One region of the Actinomadura sp. NAK00032 genome, then DNA from elsewhere that is predicted to be linked to it. Evidence: riboswitches for the same ligand, from Rfam matches in the RefSeq annotation. Region 1 holds a riboswitch; the other holds the start of a gene.
The links. A riboswitch is a leader RNA that binds a small molecule or an ion and turns the genes downstream of it on or off. The one in region 1 is predicted to bind cyclic di-AMP.
Positions count from the first base shown of each region.

Region 2: another riboswitch for cyclic di-AMP. It lies ahead of HUT06_RS03095 (NlpC/P60 family protein); the one in region 1 lies ahead of HUT06_RS36150 (C40 family peptidase).

Region 1 covers NZ_CP054932.1:7,873,316-7,878,244, reverse strand. The annotation lists gene ispH (4-hydroxy-3-methylbut-2-enyl diphosphate reductase) at 1-391, shown strand, start outside; gene hpnH (adenosyl-hopene transferase HpnH) at 388-1,392, shown strand; partial or broken gene HUT06_RS45720 (SAM-dependent methyltransferase) at 1,467-1,862, shown strand; gene HUT06_RS45715 (SAM-dependent methyltransferase) at 1,945-2,274, shown strand; gene HUT06_RS36150 (C40 family peptidase) at 2,261-2,998, opposite strand; cyclic di-AMP (ydaO/yuaA leader) riboswitch at 3,007-3,149, opposite strand; gene HUT06_RS36145 (metalloregulator ArsR/SmtB family transcription factor) at 3,517-4,305, shown strand; gene HUT06_RS36140 (hypothetical protein) at 4,381-4,701, opposite strand.
Region 2 covers NZ_CP054932.1:622,543-627,471, forward strand. The annotation lists gene HUT06_RS03080 (DUF4396 domain-containing protein) at 1-336, shown strand, start outside; gene HUT06_RS03085 (BlaI/MecI/CopY family transcriptional regulator) at 387-767, shown strand; gene HUT06_RS03090 (M56 family metallopeptidase) at 754-1,788, shown strand; cyclic di-AMP (ydaO/yuaA leader) riboswitch at 1,891-2,038, shown strand; gene HUT06_RS03095 (NlpC/P60 family protein) at 2,044-3,093, shown strand; gene HUT06_RS03100 (TMEM165/GDT1 family protein) at 3,417-4,001, shown strand; gene HUT06_RS03105 (TetR family transcriptional regulator) at 4,327-4,914, opposite strand.

The DNA of each region.
Region 1 (4,929 bases):
CGGCCGGTTCCCGGACGCGGTCGGCCCGCACACCGACGACATCTGCTACGCCACCACCAACCGGCAGCGGGCCGTCGCCGGCGTCGCCCGCGACAGCGACCTCGTCCTCGTCGTCGGGTCGGCCAACTCGTCCAACTCGCTCCGCCTCGTGGAGGTCGCCGAGGCGCACGGCACGCCGGCGGTCCTGGTCGACGGGCCCGCCGACATCCCGCTGGAGCGGCTCCGAGGCGCCCGTGCCATCGGCCTGACCGCCGGGGCGTCGGCGCCGCCGTCCGTCCTGGACGCGGTGGTCGACGCGCTGCGCGGCCTTGGGCCGGTCGGCGTCGAGGAGCGCACGGTCACGGTGGAGACGACCGAGTTCACCCTGCCAAAGGAGGTCCGGACACAATGAGCATGCCGCTTCGCCAGAGTCTTCGCATCGGGGGCTACATCCTCCGCAACAAGCTGCGCGGCAGGGACAAGTTCCCGCTGATCGTGGAGCTGGAACCGTTGTTCGCCTGCAACCTCGCCTGCGCCGGCTGCGGGAAGATCCAGCATCCCGCCGACACGCTCAAGCGGCGGATGCCGGTCGAGCAGGCCGTCGCCGCCATCGAGGAGTGCGGGGCGCCGATGGTGTCCATCGCGGGCGGCGAGCCGCTCATGCACCCGCAGATCGACGAGCTGGTCGGCGAGCTCGTGAAGCGCAAGAAGTTCGTCTTCCTGTGCACCAACGCGCTGCTGATCCCGCGCAAGCTCGACAAGTTCAAGCCGTCGCCGTACTTCGCGTGGGCCGTGCACATCGACGGCTTGCAGGAGCGGCACGACGCGTCGGTCTGCAAGGACGGCGTCTTCGAGGACGCTGTGGCCGCCATCAAGGAGTGCAAGCGGCGCGGGTTCCGCGTCACGACGAACACGACGTTCTTCAACACCGACACCCCGCAGACCGTCATCGAGGTGATGAACTACCTCAACGACGACCTCAAGGTCGACGAGATGATGATCTCGCCGGGGTACGCCTACGACAAGGCGCCCGACCAGGAGCACTTCCTGGGCGTCCAGGAGACCCGCGAGCTGTTCCGCAAGGCGTTCGCGGACGGCAACCGCAAGCGCTGGCGGCTCAACCACTCGCCGCTGTTCCTGGACTTCCTGGAGGGCAAGGTCGACTTCCCGTGCACGGCCTGGGCGATCCCGTCCTACTCGCTGTTCGGGTGGCAGCGCCCCTGCTACCTGATGTCGGACGGCTACGCGCAGAGCTACAAGGAGCTGCTGGACGAGACCGACTGGGACTCCTACGGCCGGGGACGCGACCCGCGCTGCGCGAACTGCATGGCCCACTGCGGCTACGAGCCGACGGCGGTGATGGCGACGGTCGGTTCGCTGAAGGAGTCGATCAGGGCGATGCGCGACACCTGACCGACCTGAGTGAAACGCCCGGAGAGTGGGGATTGGCCCCAACTCTCCGGGCGTAACGATCTACCATTGCGGCCATGGCGGACGAGTGGCCTCCGGCCGAGCTGGACTTCGACAAGCCCACCATCGCGCGCGCGTACGACGCGCTCCTCGGTGGCAAGGACAACTTCGCCGCCGACCGCGCGCTGGCCGACCAGACGGCCGCGCTGATCCCCGGCCTGCGCGAATCCGCGGTCGAGAACCGCAAGGTGCTCGTCCGGGGCGTCCGCTACCTGGCCGGAGAGGTCGGCATGGACCAGTTCCTCGACCTCGGCAGCGGACTGCCCACGCTCGAGAACACCCACGAGGTCGCCCAGCGCGAGAACCCGGACGCCCGCGTCGTCTACGTCGACATCGACCCGCTGGTCTCCGTCCACGGGCGGGCGATCCTGGCGAACGACGACGTCACGCGGGTGATGGTCGGCGACGTCCGCGACCCGGCGGCCGTCCTGTCGGACCCCGCCGTCGACGGCTTCATCGACTTCTCCCGCCCGGCCGTCCGTCATGATGGTCGGGATGCTGCACTACCTGTCGCCGGACGTAGTGGACGGCGTCGTCGCCGCCTACCGCGACGTCCTGGCTCCGGGCAGCCACCTGTTCATGACGTCCCTCGTGGACACGGGCCTGCCCCAGCAACAGGAGCTGGCCCGCATCACACGAGAGAACCTGGAAGAGGGCTGGGCGCGCACGCCCGCCGAGATCGAGGCCCAGTTCGGTGACTTCGAACTGGTCGAACCCGGCGTGACCTACACGGCCCTGTGGCGTCCCGAAGGCCCGGTCGACCCGGACCACCTCGCTCCAGGGGAGCAGCTCGGGATGGCCGGCGTCGCCATCAAGCGTCGCTGAGCTTCTTCGGCCGGTAGGCCTTGTACTCGCTGCCCGAGTCGAGCCCGTAGTCGCGCGTCCGGTAGTCGGTGCCGTACCGGCCGCGCTGCTCGAACGCCCAGTAGGACGTGTGGGCCTTGTTGGCCCACTTCTCGAAGATGACGACATGGCGCGTCGTGTTGGTGCCCTCGGCGTCCATCACGAGGTCGCCCTTCTTGAGCTCCGACATCTTGATGCGCTCGGTGAAGCGCGAGGACGTCAGGCCGACGGTGTTCGGCCCCGGCTTCGCCAGCCCGAGGGTCATCGCCACGAAGCCGGAGCAGTCGGTGCGGTAGCCCTTGTGGTAGTCGGTCTGGCTGTAGGGCACGCGGTCGCCGCTGTGCGGGTTCCAGGTCTTGGCCCGCGCGATGACCTTCGACCGCTCGTCGGTGGTGTCCGTCTTGGCGGACGTCGCGGAGCCCTTCTCCGGGTCCTTGCCCGGCTCCGGGTCGGCGGCGCGCTGCTTGGGGATGCTCTGGACGGAGGCGACGGACGTGCCCGACTCGGACGAACCGGCCGTCGCCTGGAGGGTCGTGGCGGCCACGCCGATCGCGGCCAGGCCGAGGATCGCGCCGTTGGCGCGCGGGCTCAGCCCGAAAAGCCCCGACTTCTTCTTGTTCCTGCCCGTGCTGTGCTTTCCCGTGCTGTTGTTTCCCGGGCCGTGATCGCCCGCGTTGTGATTGCCCGTGCTGTGCTTGCCTGTCAAGGGGGACTCCTTGCTTCCATTGGCCGCCTACCGGGTTAGCTGACGGGTTCGGGCGTGGAAGTCGCCCTACGGCCTGCGGACAGGCCGATTCACCCCAGTGCGAGGGTGGGTCCCCGGCTCCGCGCTGCGGCGGACTCGGCGGGTGCCGCTACGAGAATGTAGAGAGCGGCGCTGCTGTTGTAGGGCCCGTTCAAGGGCGCGGGCGGCGTGCATGGGAGGTGCCGCCGGACGACGCGTGGGGCGCGCCGCCCCCACCGGCTCGGTGCCAGGTGGGACAAGAACGCCTGGTGAGCGCCTTGGCGGGGGCCAAGCTACTCGTATCACCAAGCGAAGGCAAACTCCAGCAAAATCAAACTCCCAGCTCAGCGCCCCGAAGGCGGTTGCGGCAAGGCAATGCGCGCGTCCGGGGCGGCCGCCGCGGGACGCTGTCCTCGACAGGTCGAGCGCAGCCCTTGAAGTGCAACCAGATGGTTGCCTATCCTGGTGCCGAGTCGACCGGGAACGAGGAGTCGCCGAGCATGGACGAGGTCTTCCGGGCGCTGGCCGATCCCACCCGGCGCAAGCTGCTGGACCGGCTGAACGAGCGCAACGGGCAGAGCCTGCGCGAGCTGTGCTCGGGCCTCGGCACCAGCCGGCAGGCGGTCAGCAAGCACCTGTCCGTGCTGGAGGCCGCCCAGCTGGTGGTGGCGGCGCGGCGCGGCCGGGAGAAGCTCCACTACCTCAACGCCGCGCCGATCAACGCCATCGCCGAGCGCTGGATCAGGCGCTACGACCAGGAGCGCGCCAACGCGCTCACCGATCTCAGAACGGCATTGGAGCAGCAGCCGATGGACGGCAACGACGCTTTCGTGTACACGACCTACATCAAGTCCACGCCCGAACGGCTCTGGGAGGCCCTGACCGACCCGGCCTTCACGCGCCGCTACTGGGGCGTCGGCTTCGAGACCGACTGGAAACCGGGCTCGGAGATGACCTGGGAGGAGGGCGGCCGGCGCACCGGCGACCCCGAGCAGGTCGTCCTGGAGTGCGAGCCCGGCCGCCGGCTGTCCTACACCTGGCACACCTTCACCCCGGAATGGGCGGAGGGCGCCGGAGTGGGCGAGGACGTGCTGGCCGAGCTGCAGGCCGAGTCCCGCTCCAGGGTGACCTTCGAGATCGAGCCGCTCGGCGAGATGGTGAAGCTCACCGTCGTCCACGACGGCCTCGACGCCGGAGGCGCCCTGCGCGGCATGATCGGCCAGGGCTGGCCCGCGATCGCGGCGAGCCTGAAGTCGCTGCTGGAGACCGGCGCCCCCCTGCCCGCGTAGCGGGACGCGCCGCATGGGAGAGGGCCCGCGACCGGGCGAATCGGGTCGCGGGCCTTTGCCGTCGGGCAGGGCGTCCTATGCCTGGGAGAGCGCGTAGAGAATGAACAGGACGCAACAGAGGGTCACCGCGGCCATCGCGGCGAAGTAGGCGCCCGCCTTGCGCCGTCGTCCGACCGCCGCCGCGACGAGACCGGCGACCGGCGCGAGCGCGGCGCCCCCCAACCCGGCCCAGAACAGCGCCACGGCGGCCGACCTCCCGACGACGTTGCCCGAGGCTCCGTCGACCAGCGCGAACCCGACTCCGAGAGCCAGCGGGAAGGCGAGCCACCAGGAGGTCATGCCGACCACCACCCAGGACACGACCCGGCCCGAACCGGAGTGATCAGCAGTCGACATGCTCGCATCCTAAGCGGCCGATGGGGCCGGGGCCGAGCTACTCGATCACCAGGGGACCGACCAGGGACGGAAGCCGGGGGGACGGAAACCGGGCGGGGACGGAAGTCAGGGCGGGGACGGAAGTCAGGGCGGGGCGGAAAACGGGTGGACCGAAACCGGGGGCGGGGCTGAAACCGGTGGACGGAAAGCGCCGGGGAGTAAGTCCGCACTTCTGCTCGTTGGGCCCCG
Region 2 (4,929 bases), 7.3 Mb from region 1:
TCGAACGCGGCCACGATCGTCCTGGCGGTCTTCCTCGCGTTCGTCTTCGGCTACGCGCTGACCATGCGCGGCGTCCTCAAGGCGGGGTTGACGCTGCGCGCGGCGTTCGGCGTGGCACTGGCCGCCGACACCGTCTCGATCGCGGTCATGGAGGTGCTGGACAACGCGGCCATGGTGGCGATCCCAGGCGCGATGGAGGCCGGCCTGGCGGACCCCCTGTTCTGGGGCGCGCTCGCCATGGCCTTCTTGCTCGCGTTCATTGTCACCACGCCGGTCAACCGGTGGATGATCGGCCGCGGCAAGGGCCACGCCGTCGTGCACCAGTACCACCACTGACCCGGCGCACGGTCGCTCCGGCACAATGTGGGCAGGACGGAGGTGAGCGCGTGGCCGGACTGGGCGGGTCGCTCGAACGCTCCATCATGGACGTCCTGTGGAGGGCGCCCGAACCACTGCGGGTACGGGAACTACTGGCGAAGCTGAACGAAGACTCCGACAAGGGGCTCGCCTACAACACCGTGCAGACCGTTGCCGAACGCCTGGCACAGAAGGGGCTCCTGCGGCGCACCCAGGACGGGACGGCCTTCCGCTACGGCCCGACCCGCGCGCGGGAGGAGTACGCCGTCGAGCTGATGCTGGACGCGCTGACCGACGCCCCCGACCACGGCGCGATCCTCGCCCGCTTCGCCGAGAGCGTCCCCGCCGAGGACGCCCGCCACCTGCTGGACGCCCTGCGGCGCCGGACGTCCGACGGTGACGAGGCATGACCCCGTGATCTTCCTGGTCGGCGCGCTCATCGCCTCGGCGGCCCTGCTGGGGTGCCTGGCCGGGCCGGTCCTCGACCGGATCCGGGGCGGCGCCCTCGGCCCCCGGACGGCGGTGGCCTGCTGGACGGCCGCGCTCGCGGGCACCGTCATCGCCAGTTCCGGAGTCGTCGCGGTCGCGCTGATCTCGCCGCCGGGGCCCGCCCACGGACTGCTGACGATGCTGCGCGACTGCCTGCCCCACCACGGGAGCGAGGCGATGATCATGGCGGCCGGTGCCAGCCTGGTGCTGCTGACCGCCTGCGGAGCGAGGCTGGCGCGCGGGGCGTCGCGCCTGGTCCGCGCCCTGCGGCACCGCCGCCGGCACTGGGAGATGCTGCACCTGGTCGCCCGGCAGCACGCCGGCCACGCGGACGTCCTCGTACTCGACCACCCGGCGCCCGTGGCCTACTCGCTGTCCGCGCGCCGCCGCGCGATCGTGCTCAGTACGAGAGCCCAGGACGTGTTGAGCGCCGCCGAACTCGGAGCCGTCCTCGCCCACGAGCGAGCCCACCTCCGCCAGCGCCACCACGCACTGCTGCTCGTCTTGGACGTGGCACATGCCCTGCTCCCGTGGCTGCCGACCGTCCGCCGCGCCAGAGCACGACTACCGCTGCTCCTGGAAATGGCAGCGGACGACACAGCGGCGCGCACCCACGGACCACAAACGCTCGTCCAGGCCCTATGCAGACTCACCCCGAACGCACTCGCAACCCCCGGCTCCCTATCGGCCACCGGCCCCCTCCCCGCCCCCGGGCCGCTCGGCACCTCGGGGGTGGGACTCGGCGGGGGCGGCGGCTTGGGCGCGGTAGGGGGCTCGGGGGCGGACGGACTGGCGGCGCGCCTGCGGCGGTTGGAATCCGGCGAACCGGCGCAGCCGCGTGGACTGTTCCGGGTGGTGGCGCCGCTGTTCGTGGGCGCGGCGGTCGCGGGCCCGCTCACTGGCGCCGCCCTTGCGGTCGGCCGGCTGGCGGTGCTCTGCTGATGCGGCTGGGGTGTTTGCCGTAATCCGCGCCTTGAGTGGCGAATGAAGCGGCTATCTCCTACGCTGCGTAGGAGCCATGGTGACGAGCCCCCGCCGGGGGCGGCGATGGCGACGCCGAATCCTGCGGCCCACCGGCCGCGGAACCGGGGACCCGATCTCCACCGGGGTGAATCCGCTCCCTCTGCGGGGCGGTAGGGCGACTCTGGCCCGAACCCGTCAGCTGACCCGGTAGGCGGCACAGAGGAGGACGACCGCATGCAGCGACGCGCTGCCGTCATCGGCACGCCGAAACGCCGCACCCGCACCCCCCGAACCGTCACGGCATGGGCGGTATCGGCCGCCGTGGCCGCGGCGCTCCTCGCACCGGCGCCCGCGTCCGCCGCGCCCGAGCCGTCCCGCCGGGAACTCACCGCGCAGCAGAAGAAGCTCGCGGACGACGCCGAGAAGCTCAGCGAGCAGTACAACGGGCTGCGGGAGCGGCTGAAGCAGGCCCAGCGCGCCGCCAAGGTGGCCGAGGGCAACGCCGTCCGCCAGAAGAAGGCACTGGACGACGCCCGCACCAGGATCGTCAAGCTCGCAGCGGACAGCTACAAGAACGGCCCGGCCGACCCTGCCGTCGCCTTCGCCTCCGCTAAGGACCCGCAGAGCGTCCTGGACCGATCGGCGACGCTCAACTACTTCGCCCGCCAGGACGGCGACCGCGTCGCCCACCTGCTGCAGACGATGCAGGCCGCCGAACGCTCCCGCAAATCGGCCGAAGCGCGCGCGAAGCAGGTGCGCGAACTCACCGACGAGGCCAAGAAGAAGCGCCGGGAGCTCCAGACCAGGCTCAAGAAGGTCGAAGCCAAGCTCGGTGTCGGCACCCCCATCCGCGGCAACGGCGGTCCCATCCCCGACGTGGACCCCGCCGGCGCCTCGGCCAAGGCGATGACCGCCGTCCGGGCCGCGCTGAACCAGCTCGGCGTGCCCTACTCCTGGGGCGGCGGCACCGCGTCCGGCCCGTCCTACGGCACCGCGCAGGGCGCCAACATCAAGGGCTTCGACTGCTCCGGCCTGACCCTGTACGCCTACGCCCAGGTCGGGATCAACCTCCCGCACTACACCGGCGCCCAGTACAACGCGGGCACGCACGTGTCCGAGTCCCAGCTCAGGCCCGGCGACCTGGTGTTCTTCCACAGCGACCTGCACCACATGGGGCTCTACATCGGCGGCGGCAAGATGGTCCACGCCCCGCAGACCGGCGACGTCGTCAAGATCAGCCCGATCGCCGGACGGTCCTTCGCCGGCGGCGTCCGCGTCGCCTGACGCGCTCTCCGCGGACCGGCGTCCCCGGGGCGGCGGGGACGCCGCCGTCCGAACCGGGTCGATTGCCCTGCCGGACGTTTTGGCTACACTGGGCCCGGCGAAGGGGAGTAGTCCTGTAACACCGCTGGTCGACACGCTGGACGTCCTTGGACGTCCCGGCCACCGGGCCCCGCACCGGGGTGGACGAGACCTTCGGCCACGGCATGACGTGGCCCGTACGACCGTGCGGGCCGTCCGATCGTGCCGGGCCGAGTGGTCCTCCCGTCGCCCGCCCAGGGTGCCGGCCGAAGTCCGCGGCCCGGCCCCGGCAGAAGGCACCGCCCATGACCCTGGACCCGCTCGCGATCCTCACCGCCTTCGGCTTGATCTTCCTCGCCGAGCTGCCCGACAAGACGATGTTCGCCTCGCTGGCCATGGGCACGCGCATGCGTCCGCTCTACGTGTGGTTCGGCACGTCCACGGCGTTCATCGTGCACGTCGCGATCGCCGTGGGCGCCGGCAGCCTGCTCAGCCTGCTGCCGGGCATGGCCGTCAAGCTCGTGTCGGCCGCCCTGTTCGCCTTCGGCGCCATCATGCTGATGCGCGGCGGAGGCGACGACGACGATGACGACAAGGCGGGCCAGGCCATCACGCGGTTCTGGCCGTCCTACGTCGCCGCCTTCACGGCCGTGTTCATCAGCGAATGGGGCGATCTGACCCAGATCACCACCGCCAACCTGGCCGCCACCAACGGATGGCTGCCCACGGCGATCGGCTCGGCGGCCGCCCTGATGTCGGTCTCGGCCCTGGCCCTCCTGGCGGGCCGCTTCATCGCCAACAGAGTCCCGCTGAAGACCGTCCAGCGCATCGGCGGCCTGTGCATGGCGGCCCTGGCCATCTGGACCCTGATCGAAGCCTTCACCATGTAACCCCCGAACCGCGTCCGAACCAGAAACACCAACCCCCCAACCACCAGAACAGCCCTGAGAAACGGTCATCAAGCCCGCATGCCCGGGACCGGCTGATGCGCGCGTCATCGTCGTTCGCCTGGTCCTGAGCGCATCGGCCGCCGGATCGGTTCGGCGGGTCGGCCGCCGATTCGGTCTCCGGGACGGCCTCCGGGGGCGGCCTCCGGGGGCGGCCTCGGGGCGGCCGCCGGCGGGGCGCGGGGCCGACCGTTACGCGGGCCGGTTGATCGCGGTCACCTGCGACCGGCAGGGGTTCTGGTGCCGGGCAGTTGAGTCTTGCGGCGGGCTAGTGGGATTGAAGGCCGGTGAGGATCAGGGAGATGACGGCCTCGGACTGCGCTTCGGTTTCGGGGGAGTTCCACTCTGCGGCGTGGGTCGGGTCGTGGAAGCGGGTGGTCGCGTCGAGGACGGCTCGCGCGAGTGCTTCCGGGTCGCCGGGTGTGAAGGTGCCGGTGGTCATGCCGTCGGCGACGATGGCGCGGACCTCGGCGAGGAGGAAGTCGACGTGGGCGGAGGAGACGGCGCTGTGATCCGCCGCCAGCACCCGGAAGGTGGCGAAGAGTTCCGGGTCTTCCCGTGCCTTCGTCCACTTCATGGCGAACATGGTGGTGAGCAAGAGGTGCAGCCGGTCGGGCGGGGCCAGGCCCGAGGCTCGGACCGTCGCGGTGAGCTGGTCGCGCACCCGATCGAGCCAGCGCCGTATCACGGCCTCGCGCAGTGCTGCCTTGGACGGGAAGTGCCGGTACACGCTGCCGTGGCTCACCCCTAGGAGCCGCGCGACGTCGAGCACGGTCGTCTTCTCCGGACCGTGGCGGCGCAGCACCTCTTCGGTGGCCGACACGATCGTCTCCGCGTTGAGCGGGCCTCCGCGCATCAGATCTCCCCGTGC